DNA from 2 places in the Streptomyces sp. NPDC058758 genome. Region 2 is predicted to be linked to the other one. Evidence: predicted binding sites of a transcription regulator. Region 2 holds the regulator's gene; the other holds the start of a gene.

Region 1 (7,531 bases), on a different contig from region 2:
CCCTCCGGCGCCCCCGGGGAAGCCCGCCCTCCCCCCTCCCGCCCACCTCGCCCCCCGGAGTCCGCTCCGGGGGGCGATTTCGCGTCATCTGCGGGAGGAAGGGTGGAAGCCGGGCGGTTCGTGGACAGCCTTGCTGAAAAGTCTGTTCGAACGACCGTCAGCGCACCACCGTCCGCCCGTGAAGGAGAGCGCTCCATGCGGAACCAGCAGCGGTGGGTCTACCACCGCGGGGAAGGGCTGCGCACGTTCGGCGTGGAGGAGGAGCTCCTCCTGGTCGACCCCGAGACCGGACTCCCCCAGCCCCTCGCCGGCACCGTCACCGAGATCGCCGCCTGGCACGCCGACGCCGGGCCGCGGACCGGGGGGCCGGAGCCGGCGAAGCCCGAGTTGTACTCCGAGCAGCTGGAGATCGGCACCGCCCCCTGCACCACCACCTCCCAGCTCGCCGACCAGCTGCGCCGGGCCAGGCTCGCGGCGGCCGCGGCGGCCGAGGAGGCCGGCGTGGCGGTCGCGGCGCTCGCGACCGCGCCCGTGGACTTCGGCCCGCTGCTCACCCCGGACGACCGCTACCGGCGGATCCACGACCGGTACGCCCGCCTCGTGGACGAGGAGTTCGCCTGCGCCTGCCACGTCCACGTCCACCTCTCCTCGCCCGAGGAGGGCGTCGGCGTCCTCGACCGGATCCGCCCGTGGCTCGCCCCGCTCCTCGCGCTCAGCGCCAACTCCCCCTACTGCCAGGGCGTCGACACCGGCTACGCCAGCTGGCGCCACCAGCTGTGGCAGCGCTGGCCGATGTCCGGCCCGAGCGAGCTGTACGGCGACGTGGACGCGTACGAGCGGACCACCCGCGAGATGCTCGCCAGCGACGTGCTGATCGACGACCACATGGTCTACTTCGACGCCCGGCTCTCCCGCCGCTACCCGACGGTGGAGATCCGGGTCGGCGACGTCTGCCTGGACCTGGAGGACACCGTCCTGCTGGCGGTGCTGGGCCGCGCCCTGGTGGAGACCGCGGCCCGGGAGTGGCGGCGGGGCCTGCTCCCCGACCCGGTCTCGACGGTGGTGCTGCGGCTCGCCGCCTGGCGGGCCAGCAGGTACGGCCTCGGCGGCGAGCTCCTCGACCCGCGCAGCTGGCGGCCCCGGCCGGCCGGCGAGGTGCTGCACGCCCTGCTCGACCACGTGCGCCCCGCCCTGGAGGAGGCGGGCGACCGCGAGCGCGCCGAGGCGGGCGTGGCGCGGCTGCTCGCCCGCGGCACCGGCGCGGACCTCCAGCGGGCCGCCCACGCGGGCGATCCCTCGCTGGCCTCGGTGATCGTCGAGGCCGTGCGCCGTACGACCCCGGCGTGAACGGACGGGGCCCCCGGCACGCGTGCGTGCCGGGGGCCCCGCGGGGCACGGGTCAGGCGGCCGCCACGACCGGGACCTCCGCCGGGGCCAGGGCGATCTCCAGGACCTGCCGGACGTCCGTCACCGGGTGGACCTCCAGCTTCTCCAGGACCTCGGCCGGGACGTCGTCCAGATCGGCCTCGTTCCGCTTGGGGATGACCACGGTGGTGATGCCGGCCCGGTGCGCGGCGAGCAGCTTCTGCTTCACGCCGCCGATGGGCAGGACCCGGCCGGTGAGGGAGACCTCGCCGGTCATGGCCACGTCGGTGCGGACCAGACGGCCGCTGAGCAGCGAGGCCAGTGCGGTCGTCATGGTGATGCCCGCGCTCGGGCCGTCCTTGGGCACCGCGCCCGCCGGGAAGTGGATGTGCACGCCCCGGTCCTTGAGACCGGTCACGGGCAGCTCCAGCTCCGCGCCGTGCGAGCGGAGGAAGGAGAGCGCGATCTGCGCGGACTCCTTCATCACATCGCCCAGCTGGCCGGTGAGGGTCAGCCCGGCGGCGCCGGTCTCCGGGTCGGCGAGGGACGCCTCCACGAAGAGGACGTCGCCGCCGGCGCCGGTCACCGCGAGGCCGGTGGCCACTCCGGGGACGGCCGTACGCCGCTCGGCCGGGTCCTGGGCGGACTCGGGCACGTGGTGCGGCCGGCCGATGAGGGCCCGCAGGTCCTCGGGCGTGACGGTGAACGGCAGCTCGCGGTCGCCGAGTTCGTGCTGGGCCGCGACCTTGCGGAGCAGCCGCGCGACGGCCCGCTCCAGGGTCCGGACGCCGGCCTCCCGGGTGTACTCGCCGGCCAGCTTCCGCAGCGACGCCTCCTCCAGGACGACCTCGCCGGGCTCCAGGCCGGCCCGCTCCAGCTGCCGGGGCAGCAGGTGGTCGCGGGCGATGACGATCTTCTCGTCCTCGGTGTAGCCGTCGAGGCGGACCAGCTCCATGCGGTCGAGGAGCGCCTCGGGGATGGCTTCGAGCACGTTGGCGGTGGCGAGGAACACCACGTCGGAGAGGTCGAGCTCGACCTCCAGGTAGTGGTCGCGGAAGGTGTGGTTCTGCGCCGGGTCGAGGACTTCGAGCAGGGCCGCGGCGGGGTCGCCGCGGTAGTCGGAGCCGACCTTGTCGATCTCGTCGAGGAGGACGACGGGGTTCATCGACCCGGCCTCCTTGACCGCCCGCACGATCCGGCCGGGCAGGGCGCCGACGTACGTCCGCCGGTGGCCGCGGATCTCGGCCTCGTCCCGTACGCCGCCGAGGGCGACGCGCACGAACTTCCGGCCCATGGCGTGGGCGACGGACTCGGCGACCGAGGTCTTTCCGACGCCGGGCGGCCCGACGAGGGCCAGCACGGCGCCGCCGCGCCGCCCGCCGACGACGCCGAGCCCGCGCTCGGAGCGCCGCTTGCGGACCGCGAGGTACTCGGTGATGCGCTCCTTCACGTCCTCCAGGCCGGCGTGCTCGGCGTCCAGGACGGCCCGGGCGCCCTGGATGTCGTACCGGTCCTCGGTCCGCTCGTTCCACGGCAGTTCGAGGACGGTGTCGAGCCAGGTCCGGATCCAGGAGCCCTCGGGCGACTGGTCGCTGGACCGCTCCAGCTTGTCGACCTCCTTGAGGGCGGCCTCGCGGACCTGCTCGGGCAGGTCGGCGGCCTCCACGCGGGCGCGGTAGTCGTCGGACTCCTCGCCGTCCTTCTCTCCGTTGAGCTCGCGCAGTTCCTTGCGGACGGCTTCGAGCTGGCGGCGGAGCAGGAACTCGCGCTGCTGCTTGTCGACGCCCTCCTGGACGTCCTTGGCGATGGTCTCGGCCACGTCCTGCTCGGCGAGGTGCTCGCGGAGCTGGGCGGTGGCGAGCCGGAGGCGGGCGATCGGGTCGGCGGCCTCCAGGAGCGCGACCTTCTGCTCGACGGTGAGGAAGGGCGAGTAGCCGGAGTTGTCGGCGAGCGCGCCGACGCCGTCGATCTGCTGGACGCGGTCGACGACCTGCCAGGCGCCGCGCTTCTTCAGCCAGCTGGTGACGAGCGCCTTGTACTCCGTGACCAGCTCGGTCACGGCTCCGGGCAGCGGGTCGGGCACGCTCTCCTCGACCGTGCTCCCCTCCACCCACAGCGCCGCGCCGGGCCCGGTCGTGCCGGCCCCGATCCGCACCCGTCCGATCCCCCGGATCAGCGCCCCCGGGTCCCCGTCCGAGAGCCGCCCCACCTGCTCGACGATCCCGAGCACACCGGTCGCGGCGTACGTCCCGTCCACCCGGGGCACCAGCAGCACCCGGGGCTTCCCCGTGCCGCCCCGGGCGGCGGCCTGCGCCGCCTCCACGGCGGCCCGGACGTCGTTGTCGGACAGGTCGAGCGGCACCACCATGCCAGGCAGCACGACCTCGTCGTCGAGCGGCAGCACAGGCAGCGTCAGCGGCACGGACGGCTTGGACTCAGAAGCCATGATCTCCCCTTCGGCAGTCAAGTTGAGCTATGCCGACTCAATGCATGTGAGCCCACGATTGTTCCCCGCGCTTTGTTCGCTCTGAGCGATCACCCCCGAAGCCCGCCCGCACCCCCGCGCGTTCCGGCTGCGCGGGAGGGCCGGGGCGGGCATGCTCGGGCGCATGGAGCGTGGTGCGGAGCGGCGGTTCGGGCGCGGGCGGGCGTGGGGCGCGGTGCCCCTGGTGGTGGCGGCGCTGGTCGTCGGGGTCGGCGGCTGCGCCGATGCCGACGGGCCGGCGGCCGGCGGGGGCGGGGGCACGGCGAGCACGGCCGGCCCGGCGGGCACCGGGACCGCCCCGGGGACCGAGGGGACGACGGCGGACCCCCGGTCCGGGGCGGTGCTGGTCGAGGTCGGGGTGAGCGGCGGGTTCGCCGGGGTGGACAACCGGCTGATGGTGCGGGAGGACGGCTCCTGGACCCTGACGTCCCGGGGCGGGGAGCCGCGCACCGGGCGGATGGGCGCCGAGGAGCTGGCCGAGCTGCGGGCCGCCCTCGAGGACCCCGCCTACGCGCGCGTGCCCGAGCGGCCGGGCGGGCGGCCGGTGGCCGACGGCTTCCGGTACGCCGTGACGCACCACGACCGGACGGTCTTCGCGGGCGACGGCGAGCGGCCCGCCGCCCTCCAGCGCGTCTTCGACGCCCTCCCCGGGGGCGGCCCGCCGACCTCCCCGTGAGCCGCCGGCGGCTTCCCGCGAGCCGCCGCCGACCTCCCCGGTGGCCGCGCGGCCCTCGCGGGCCCGGGCGCCGGAGGGCCGGGCGCGGCGGCCTACGCGTCGGCGGCCCGGATCGCCGCGTACTGGCGGCGGAGGTAGTCCCGCACCCGGGCGGGCATGTCGAGGGAGTCCGGGGCGAGGGCCCACTGGATCTGGAGGCCGTCCATGACGGCGAGGTACTCCTCGGCGATGCCCCGGCAGTCGATGCCGGGCCGGAGCTCGCCGCGGCGGACGGCCTCCTCCAGGCGCTCGACGCTGTACGCGAGCACGCGCGCGTACCGCTCCTTGAAGTACGCGTGGGCGGGGTGGCCGGCGTTCCCGGACTCGCCGACGAGGACGTTGAACATGCGGACGATGCCGGGGCGCCGGGTGTTGTCCTCGACCAGCCGGACCAGGGCGTCGAGGAAGGCCGCGTACGACTCCGGCTCGACGGCGAACAGGCGCTCGACGTCGTGCTCCTCGCTCTGCGCGAGGACCGAGAGGAGCAGGTCCTCCTTGCTGCGGAAGTGGTGCAGCAGGCCGCCCTGGGTGATGCCGCAGTCGTGGGCGATGCGGGCGAGGGAGGAGGCGTGGAAGCCCCACTTCCCGAAGTGGTCGACGGCGGTCTCCAGGATCAGCCGGCGGCGGGCGTCACCGACGGCGTAACTGCCGCGAGCTGGGCTTTTGGCGGGCGCGGCGACCTTCTTCTCCGGCATGCGGCCACCTTAGCCGCGGCCGCGCACGGGCTCCCGGGGACGTGATCCGGCTCACACGTGACAAACCTAGTACCCACTCGGTTTTCGCACTTAGCCTGAGCCCGCCGAGGCCGGCACCGCACCGGGAAAGCCCCGCGCGGGCCCCGGGCACGGCCCGGAGCCCGATCCGGGAGACCGGACGACGGATCCAAGGACGGCGGATCCGGGACGGGGGATCCGGAACGGGGCCCGGGACGGGGGATCCGGCCCCGGACCGCGGGGGTCCTGACGCCCCCTCGGACGATCCGGGGCCCGCCCGTGGGGGGCCGGGCCCCGGATCCCTTCCGATCTGTCATGCCCATGAAAGGACGCACCGCCATGCGCCGCACCGTCGCGCTGACCGCAGCAGTCGCACTCGCCGGCCTGGGCGCCACCGCCCACGCGAGCACTCCCGCCGCGGACCGGACCGCGGACCGGACCGCACCCCCGTCGCGCCCGCTCGCCGGCCTGCGGATCCTCCTCTCCAACGACGACTCCATGAGGGCCGCCAAGGCGAGCAACTCCGACGGCCTCGGCCTCTACGAGCTGCGGCGCGCGATGTGCGCCGCGGGGGCGGACGTCGTCGTGATGGCCCCCTGGCAGGTGCAGTCCGGCAAGGGCACGGCCGTGACCAACGGCGGCGCGCTCACCGTCCAGCGCCGTACCGCCCTGCCCGCCGGGTACGAGGACGACTGCGCGGGCGCGCCCTCCGGCGGGGCGGTCTTCGGCGTGTGCGTCGCCGAGGGCGGCTGCGCGCCGGACTCCCCCGGCGCCACCCCGGCGGACACCGTGAAGCTGGCGCTGCGCGGCGGCCTGGCGGCCAAGGCCGGCTGGCGGGGCGCCCCCGACCTGGTGCTGACCGGCATCAACTCGGGGCCGAACGTCGCCGCGAGCGTCAACGACTCGGGCACGGTCGGCGCGGCCGTCGCCGCGATCGACCAGGACGTCCCGGCGATCGCCTTCTCCTCCTCCGGCGACGAGAGCCAGCTGCACTTCCCGCGCGAGAACTACCGGGCGCACGCCGAGCTCGGCGCCCGTTTCGTCGCGGGCCTCAAGGAGCGCGGGCTGCTGACCTCCGCCTTCGCCCTGAAGGTCGACTACCCGGACGTCAGCGCCGGCCGGAAGGCCGGGGCCCCGGTGTGGACCCGGGTCGGCGACGGGGCGGTCGCCTACCACGCGTACGAACAGCGCGGCTCGGGCGACACCTTCGACATCGCCCTCGGCCTGTGCGAAGGGGGCGAGGGGGACGGGGTCGAGTGCGCCGAGAACCGCGAGGACGCCGACTCCACCTGGCTGCTGGGCAAGGGGCACGTCACCGTCGCCCCGATCACCTGGGACCGCACCTACGGCACCCCGGTCGACGCCAGGCGCGAGCTGAAGGCGGTCCAGCGGTACGTGGAGCGCGAGGCCCCGCGCCCCTGACGGGTCCGGGCGCCCGGGCTCCGCGCACCCGGGTCCCGGGCCCCGGCGGCCCCGCGCGCCGGGGTCCCGCCGCCCCCGGCTCCCCCGGGCCGCCGGGGCCCCGTCCGGCGGGGCGCAGCGTCACTCCGCGACTTCGTAACGTGTTTGTCGCGGGCGGGCGGGCTCGGCGAGGATGGCCGGGACTACGCGTACCGCACGACGAGACACGGAGTGACCGCCCATGAACAGCCCCGTCACCCTCGACCGCCGCCAGGGCCCGTACGGAGAGGTCGTCCTGCGGCGCCGGGACGCCGGGGACCGCACCGACTTCGAGATCATCGCCAACGGCACCTTCCTGATGGACACCTCCGACGGGCGCTCCGAGCGGCTGCTCGTGGACGCGGCGATGGAGGCGCTGCCCGAGCCGGTGCGGACCGGCGCGTCCGTCCTGATCGGCGGGCTCGGCGTCGGCTTCTCCCTGGCGCACGCCGCCGCGGATCCCCGCTGGGGGCGGATCGCGGTGGCCGAGCGGGAGGAGGCGATCATCGACTGGCACCGGAACGGCCCGCTCGCCTCGCTCTCCGGCCGCGCCCTCGCCGACGAGCGGACCGTGATCCTGCACACGGACCTGGTGGCGCACCTGGAGACCTCCACCGACACCTACGACGCCCTGTGCCTCGACATCGACAACGGACCGGACTGGACGGTCACCGAGGACAACGAATCCCTTTACGGGGCAAGGGGGTTGGCGTCGTGCGCCGCCCGGCTGAACCCCGGCGGGGTGCTCGCCGTCTGGTCGGCCCGGCCGTCCGCCGATTTCGAAGAGTCCTTGCGGAATGCCGGGTTCAGCGG
Region 2 (7,531 bases):
CTGCGTCTCTTTGAGCGAGGAGGAGGGCGAAGAGTTGAGCCCACCCGACTCAGGTCTGTTGACGCCCCGCGTTCCGTCATGCATCCTTGAGTCAGTTCCACTCAAGTCAGTCAGCTGGAGGAATCGAAATGGCACGTGCGGTCGGCATCGACCTGGGTACGACTAACTCCGTCGTCAGCGTTCTGGAAGGCGGCGAGCCCACCGTCATCACCAACGCCGAGGGCGCCAGGACCACGCCGTCCGTCGTCGCCTTCGCCAAGAACGGCGAGGTGCTCGTCGGCGAGGTCGCCAAGCGCCAGGCGGTCACCAACGTCGACCGGACCATCCGGTCCGTGAAGCGCCACATGGGCACCGACTGGAAGATCGAGCTGGACGGGAAGAACTTCAACCCGCAGCAGATGTCCGCCTTCATCCTCCAGAAGCTGAAGCGCGACGCCGAGGCCTACCTGGGCGAGAAGGTCACCGACGCGGTCATCACCGTCCCGGCGTACTTCAACGACTCCGAGCGCCAGGCCACCAAGGAGGCCGGCGAGATCGCGGGCCTCAACGTCCTGCGCATCGTCAACGAGCCGACCGCGGCCGCCCTGGCCTACGGCCTCGACAAGGACGACCAAACGATCCTCGTCTTCGACCTCGGTGGCGGCACCTTCGACGTGTCCCTCCTGGAGATCGGCGACGGCGTCGTCGAGGTGAAGGCCACCAACGGTGACAACCACCTCGGCGGCGACGACTGGGACCAGCGCGTCGTCGACTACCTGGTGACCCAGTTCAAGAACGGTCACGGCGTCGACCTCTCCGCCGACAAGATGGCGCTCCAGCGTCTGCGCGAGGCGGCCGAGAAGGCGAAGATCGAGCTCTCCTCCTCGACCGAGACCTCCATCAACCTGCCCTACATCACGGCCTCCGCCGAGGGCCCGCTGCACCTGGACGAGAAGCTCACGCGCGCCCAGTTCCAGCAGCTCACCTCGGACCTCCTGGAGCGCTGCAAGGTCCCCTTCCACAACGTCATCAAGGACGCGGGCATCGCCCTCTCCGAGATCGACCACGTGGTCCTGGTCGGCGGTTCGACCCGCATGCCGGCCGTCGCCGAGCTCGTCAAGGAGCTGACCGGCGGCAACGAGGCCAACAAGGGCGTGAACCCGGACGAGGTCGTCGCCATCGGCGCCGTCCTCCAGGCCGGCGTCCTCAAGGGCGAGGTCAAGGACGTCCTGCTCCTCGACGTGACCCCGCTGTCCCTCGGCATCGAGACCAAGGGCGGCATCATGACCAAGCTCATCGAGCGCAACACCACGATCCCGACCAAGCGGTCCGAGATCTTCACGACGGCCGAGGACAACCAGCCGTCCGTGCAGATCCAGGTCTACCAGGGCGAGCGCGAGATCGCGGCGTACAACAAGAAGCTCGGCATGTTCGAGCTGACCGGCCTCCCGCCGGCCCCGCGCGGCGTCCCGCAGATCGAGGTCGCCTTCGACATCGACGCCAACGGCATCATGCACGTGACCGCGAAGGACCTGGGCACGGGCAAGGAGCAGAAGATGACCGTCACCGGCGGCTCCTCGCTGCCGAAGGACGAGGTCGACCGGATGCGCCAGGAGGCCGAGCAGTACGCGGACGAGGACCACCGCCGCCGCGAGGCCGCCGAGTCCCGCAACCAGGGCGAGGCGCTCGTCTACCAGACCGAGAAGTTCCTCAAGGACAACGAGGACAAGGTCCCGGGCGACGTGAAGACCGAGGTCGAGGCCGCCGTCGCCGAGCTGAAGGAGAAGCTCAAGGGCGAGGACGCCGCCGAGATCCGCACCGCCACCGAGAAGGTCGCGGCCGTCTCGCAGAAGCTCGGCCAGGCCATGTACGCCGACGCGCAGGCCGCCCAGGCCGGCGCGCCCGCCGGCGAGGCCAAGGCCGACGACGACGTCGTCGACGCCGAGATCGTCGACGACGAGCCCAAGAAGGACGGCCAGGCGTGAGCGAGGAGACTCCGGGCTTCGAGGAGAAGCCCGACGTCCCCTCCGGCGACGCCGCCGAGGCCGCCGAGTCCTCCGAGGACGCGGCGGCCCCGGCCGGGGACGTGACGGACACTGCTCTCCTGGCCCAGCTGGACCAGGCCCGTACGGCGCTCTCCGAGCGCACCGCGGACCTCCAGCGGCTCCAGGCCGAGTACCAGAACTACCGGCGCCGGGTCGAGCGGGACCGGGTCACGGTCAAGGAGATCGCCGTGGCGAGCCTCCTGACCGAGCTGCTCCCGGTCCTCGACGACATCGGCCGGGCCCGGGAGCACGGCGAGGTCGTGGGCGGCTTCAAGTCGGTCGCCGAGTCGCTGGAGACCGTCGTCGCCAAGATGGGGCTCCAGCAGTTCGGCAAGGAGGGCGAGCCCTTCGACCCGACGATCCACGAGGCCCTGATGCACAGTTACGCGCCGGACGTCACCGAGACGACCTGCGTGGCGATCCTGCAGCCGGGGTACCGGATCGGCGAGCGGACCGTCCGGCCCGCCCGCGTGGCCGTCGCCGAGCCCCAGCCGGGCGCCCAGGCGAAGGCCGAGGAGTCGGACGACTCCGCCGAGAAGGACAGCGAGTAAGCAGCCACACCCGCGTGCGGGAGGAGGGACGTCGATGAGCACGAAGGACTTCGTCGAGAAGGACTACTACAAGGTCCTCGGCGTCCCCAAGGACGCCACCGAGGCAGAGATCAAGAAGGCGTACCGGAAGCTCGCCCGCGAGAACCACCCGGACGCCAACAAGGGCGACACCAAGGCCGAGGAGCGCTTCAAGGAGATCTCCGAGGCGAACGACGTCCTCGGCGACCCCAAGAAGCGCAAGGAGTACGACGAGGCGCGCGCCCTCTTCGGGAACGGCGGCTTCCGGGCCGGCGGGCCCGGGGCCGGCGGCTCGTTCAACTTCGACCTGGGCGACCTCTTCGGAGGCGCCCAGGGCGGGCCCGGCGGCTTCGGCGGCGGTGGCATCGGGGACGTCTTCGGCGGCCTGTTCAACCGCGGCGGCGGCGCGGGCGCCCGCACCCAGCCCCGGCGCGGCCAGGACATCGAGTCCGAGGTGACGCTCAGCTTCACCGAGGCCATCGAGGGCGCGACCGTGCCCCTGCGGATGTCCAGCCAGCAGCCCTGCACGGCCTGCTCCGGCACCGGCGACAAGAACGGCACCCCCCGGGTGTGCCCCACCTGCGTCGGCACCGGCCAGGTCTCGCGCGGCAGCGGCGGCGGCTTCTCGCTGACCGACCCGTGCGTGGACTGCAAGGGCCGCGGCCTCATCGCCGAGAACCCCTGCGAGGTCTGCAAGGGCTCCGGCCGGGCCAAGTCCTCGCGCACCATGCAGGTCCGGATCCCGGCGGGCGTCTTCGACGGCCAGAAGATCCGGCTGCGCGGCAAGGGAGCCCCGGGCGAGCGCGGCGGACCCCACGGCGACCTGTTCGTCGTCGTGCACGTCGACGCCCACCCGGTCTTCGGCCGCAAGGACGACAACCTCACCGTCACCGTCCCGGTCTCCTTCACGGAGGCCGCGCTCGGCGGCGAGATCAAGGTCCCGACCCTCGGCGGCCCCGCGGTCACCCTCAAGCTGCCCGCGGGCACCCCGAACGGCCGGACCATGCGCGCCCGCGGCAAGGGCGCGGTCCGCAAGGACGGCACGCGCGGCGACCTGCTGGTGACGGTCGAGGTCGCGGTGCCGAAGGAGCTGGACGACAAGGCCCGCGAGGCCCTGGAGACCTACCGCGAGGCGACCGCCTCGACGGACCCCAGGGCGGAGCTGTTCCAGGCGGCGAAGGGAGCGTGACGCGGTGGAAGGACGACGACGGCAGCCGGGCTTCGGCGGCAGGGCGTACGAACTGACCGACGAGACCCCGGTGTACGTCATCTCGGTGGCGGCCCAGCTGTCGGGTCTGCATCCGCAGACCCTGCGCCAGTACGACCGCCTGGGTCTGGTCTCCCCGGACCGCACGGCCGGCCGCGGCCGCCGCTACTCGGCCCGCGACATCGAACTGCTCCGCCAGGTGCAGCAGTTGTCGCAGGACGAGGGCATCAACCTGGCCGGCATCAAGCGCATCATCGAGCTGGAGAACCAGGTCGCCGCGCTCCAGGCCCGCGTCGCCGAGCTCTCCTCGGCCGTCGAGGGCGCGGCCGCCGCGATGCGGCAGCGCGAGGCCCAGGTGCACGCCTCCTACCGGCGCGACCTGGTCCCGTACCAGGACGTGCAGCAGGCGAGCGCGCTGGTGGTCTGGCGGCCGGCGCCGAAGCGCGGCGAGTAGCCGCCGGTACGCGACCGCACGGCCCCCTTCCGGTGGAGGGGGCCGTTTCGGCGTCCCGGGGGTTTCGGCATCCCGCGCGTGCCGTCTCCGGGCGCGCCGTCCCGGGGCCTGTCGTCCCGGGCGCGGCGCCTCAGGGCGCGACGAGTTCGCCGACGATGTCGCCCACCGTCTCCCACCAGGGCGCGGCGCCGGTGCCGAAGGCGGCGGCCAGCGCGGTGCCGACGGCCAGGTCGAGCGGGGTGGGCCCGGCGTCCCACGCGTCGCTCACCCGCCCGTCGCCGCTGGACTCCAGGGTGCCGATCCGCCGCCCGTCCCGGCTGAGCCGGCTCTCCCCGTACGAGCAGGGCACGAGCCGGTAGCGGTGGCCGCCGACGCGGACGTCCACCCGGTACGAGCGCCGCAGCAGCCGCCCCCGGGCGGGCCGGATCACGGCGGGCGCGCCGTCGACGGTGAGCGTCAGCAGGGCGGCCCTGCGGGTGCCGATGGGCGTGTGGGCGTCGGCGGGCGTCCCCGGGGCCCGGACGAGTTCCACGGCGGGCAGCCCGGCCCCGGTGACGCGGAGGGTGCCGGCGGGGCCGTCGAGCGCGATGTGTGCGTGCACGGTGGTCAGTTGTCCCGTTCGAGGATCCCGGACCGGGCGATGAGGTACCCGAGCTGCGCCCGGCTCCCGCTCCCCAGGGTGGCCGCGAGCTTGGCGATGTGCGCCCGGCAGGTCCGGACGTTCATCCCGAGCCGGCGCGCGATGGCCTCGTCGACGTGGCCTTCGACGAGGAGGGCGGCGATGGAGCGCTGGACGCCGCTGATGCCGCTGAGCTGCGGCTGGTAGGTGACGGGCGCGTCCAGCGGGGTCGCCTGGAGCCAGAACTGGTCGAAGACCCCGCCGAGGTACTCGACGAGGCCCTGGTGGCGCAGTTCGAGGGCGATGGTGCGGTCGCGGCTCGCCGGCACGAAGGCGACCTTGCGGTCGACGATGATGAGCCGGTCGATGATCTCCTCCAGCGTGCGGACCTCGACCTCGGGCCCGATGCGCTCCAGATACGCCAGGGTGATGGGCTGGTGGCGGGCGGTGTGCTGGTAGAGGGTGCGCATCTTGATGCCCCGGCCGAGCAACGGCCGCACCCGGCGCAGGGCTTCGCCGAACGTGTGCGCGCTGCGGCCCTTCCCCGGCTGTACCGTGAGCAGTTCCGAGGTGCATTCGGCCACGGCGCGGTCCAGGTTGTCGTTGATCCGCTCCAGGCCTTCGAGGACGGTGATGGCGTGGGTCATCGACGGGTCGCGTGCGCCGAGGGCCATGAAGGGTTCGAAGGCGTCGGCGAGGGTGACGGTCTGGCGCCGCCGCTCCTGTATCTCCTTCTCCAGCGGGTCGAGGAGGCGGGCGAGGGCGGCCGAAGGGGCCACCGGGCGGAGCCATTCGGCGTCGTCGGGGTCGGGACGCAGCAGGTCCAGCTCCATCAGGCAGGGAGCGGGAGAGATGTCGGAACGGGCGATCCGGCCTCCCCTGAGGGCCTCCGCATAGAGCCGAGTGCCCGGTTCGCACAGGTCTGCGTGCGTGTGAGAATGCACCTTTTCGTCAGGCTCTATCCGCATGCGTACACCCCCAGGCTTTTGCATTACAGGAACATGATGCATTGGGCGAGTGGTGGAAACGGGACGAGTGAGCGATCGTCGTGACTTGCGGGGGAGCAGGTAGTTACACACCTTCGAGTGAGGTTGCTCGGTCATGTCCAAGAAGCTCATACGCACCGTAGTCGGTGTCGCGCTGATGGCTGCTGCAGCTGTGGGCGCGGTCACGGTGACCCAGGACCCGGGGTGGGGTTCGCAGACGAAGGTCGTGCAGGCGGACCCGGGCTGGGGTCTGCGACAGGCCGTCGCCCTCGCCGATCCCGGTTGGGGCGTGGCGCCGGCCGCCGATCCCGGATGGGGGTCCGTGAGGGCATGACGGTTCCCGAAGACCCTCGTTTTCGACGCGAGATGGCGAGTGCCTACCGGTCCGGGTGGCACTTCATCGACCTCGTCACCGCGGTGCCGCGCCGTGGCGAGTCGTTGAAGGTCACTCTCTTCGGTGAGCCGATCGTCATCGTCCGCGAGGACGACGAGGACATTCGCGCCTATCGATGCCTCCGCCGCCCGCGCGGCGCCCCTCGGCCCGTCCGCTGTGCCATCAGGTACGGCATGATCTTCGTCAACTTGGACCAGCGCGACCACCAGCCGGTCGGGGCGCGGTTCGAGCCCGAGACCATCACCGCCACCCCCCGCAGCGCCTGAGCGATTCCCCCGTCGTTGTAGATCGCTCAGGTGCTTCCCCCACACAACGGCGCCATCGCGGACCTGAAACGCGATGGCGCCGTTGTGCTTTTCCGTTTCCGCCCCGCTGCCGCTGCCGCTGCCGCTGCCGCTGCCGCTGCCGCCGTTCCCGTTTCCGCTACGCGCGGCCCATCGCCCGGGTGAGGGCGATCTCGATGACGACCCGGTCGGGGTTGGGCGTCGGGGTGCGGCCGTAGCGCTCCGCGTAGCGCGCCACGGCGTCGGCGACCCGCGCCTCCTCCGTACGGATCCGGGCGACGCCCTCCAGGGTGGCCCAGCGGCCCTTGTCGACCTGGCAGACCGCGACCCGCGCGCCCTCCGCGCCGGCCGCCAGCACGTTCGCGACCTTCCGGCTGTGCTTGTTGGTGATGACCCGCGCCAGGCCGTTCTCGGGGTCGTACGTGACGCCGACGGCCACCACGTGGGGGGTGCCGTCCGGGCGCGGGGTGGTCAGCGTGCACATGTGGTACTCGCGCCAGAAGCTGAGGTACGAGTCGGTGGGGTTCCTCGGGTCAGTCGCCATGCCCGGAAACTACCGCCGCTTCCTCCGGCCCCGATACCTTGAGCGGAATAGACTCAACTTTATGTACGCTGTATGAGTCAGTACAGACAAGGACCCAGAGGACCGCACCCAGGAGGAGACCCCGCACGTGGACGCCGAACTGACCAACAGGAGCCGGGACGCGCTGAACGCGGCGAGCAGCCGCGCCGTGTCCCAGGGGCACGCCGACCTGACCCCCGCCCACCTTCTGCTCGCACTGCTGGCCGGTCAGGACAACGAGAACATCACCGACCTGCTCGCCGCCGTCGAGGCCGACCAGGCCGCCGTCCGCGAGGGCGCGGAGCGGCTGCTCGCCGCCCTGCCCAGCGTCACCGGCTCCACCGTCGCGCCCCCGCAGCCCAACCGGGACCTGCTCGCCGTCATCGCCGACGCCGACGCGCGCGCGAAGCGGCTCGGCGACGAGTTCCTGTC

Evidence for each region. The regulator HspR, encoded in region 2, represses chaperone genes until heat shock. The targets are predictions, from matches to a motif close to TTGAGNNNNNNNNNCTCAA.
Region 1: lon (endopeptidase La) is a predicted target of HspR. The motif match lies at 3,834-3,852, and genes of this name have one in related genera.

The regions. Positions count from the first base shown of each region.
Region 1 is NZ_JBHYPS010000005.1:105,438-112,968, reverse strand. Features, by position in the region: gene ACFW6A_RS08780 (glutamate--cysteine ligase) at 196-1,347, shown strand; gene lon (endopeptidase La) at 1,400-3,811, opposite strand; gene ACFW6A_RS08770 (hypothetical protein) at 3,975-4,526, shown strand; gene ACFW6A_RS08765 (TetR/AcrR family transcriptional regulator) at 4,619-5,260, opposite strand; gene surE (5'/3'-nucleotidase SurE) at 5,618-6,700, shown strand; gene ACFW6A_RS08755 (spermidine synthase) at 6,921-7,531, shown strand, end outside.
Region 2 is NZ_JBHYPS010000033.1:64,287-71,817, reverse strand. Features, by position in the region: gene dnaK (molecular chaperone DnaK) at 129-1,964, shown strand; gene grpE (nucleotide exchange factor GrpE) at 1,961-2,575, shown strand; gene dnaJ (molecular chaperone DnaJ) at 2,610-3,782, shown strand; gene ACFW6A_RS29950 (heat shock protein transcriptional repressor HspR) at 3,787-4,254, shown strand; gene ACFW6A_RS29945 (hypothetical protein) at 4,385-4,864, opposite strand; gene ACFW6A_RS29940 (helix-turn-helix transcriptional regulator) at 4,861-5,841, opposite strand; gene ACFW6A_RS29935 (hypothetical protein) at 5,975-6,193, shown strand; gene ACFW6A_RS29930 ((2Fe-2S)-binding protein) at 6,190-6,519, shown strand; gene ACFW6A_RS29925 (TIGR03618 family F420-dependent PPOX class oxidoreductase) at 6,677-7,081, opposite strand; gene clpB (ATP-dependent chaperone ClpB) at 7,209-7,531, shown strand, end outside.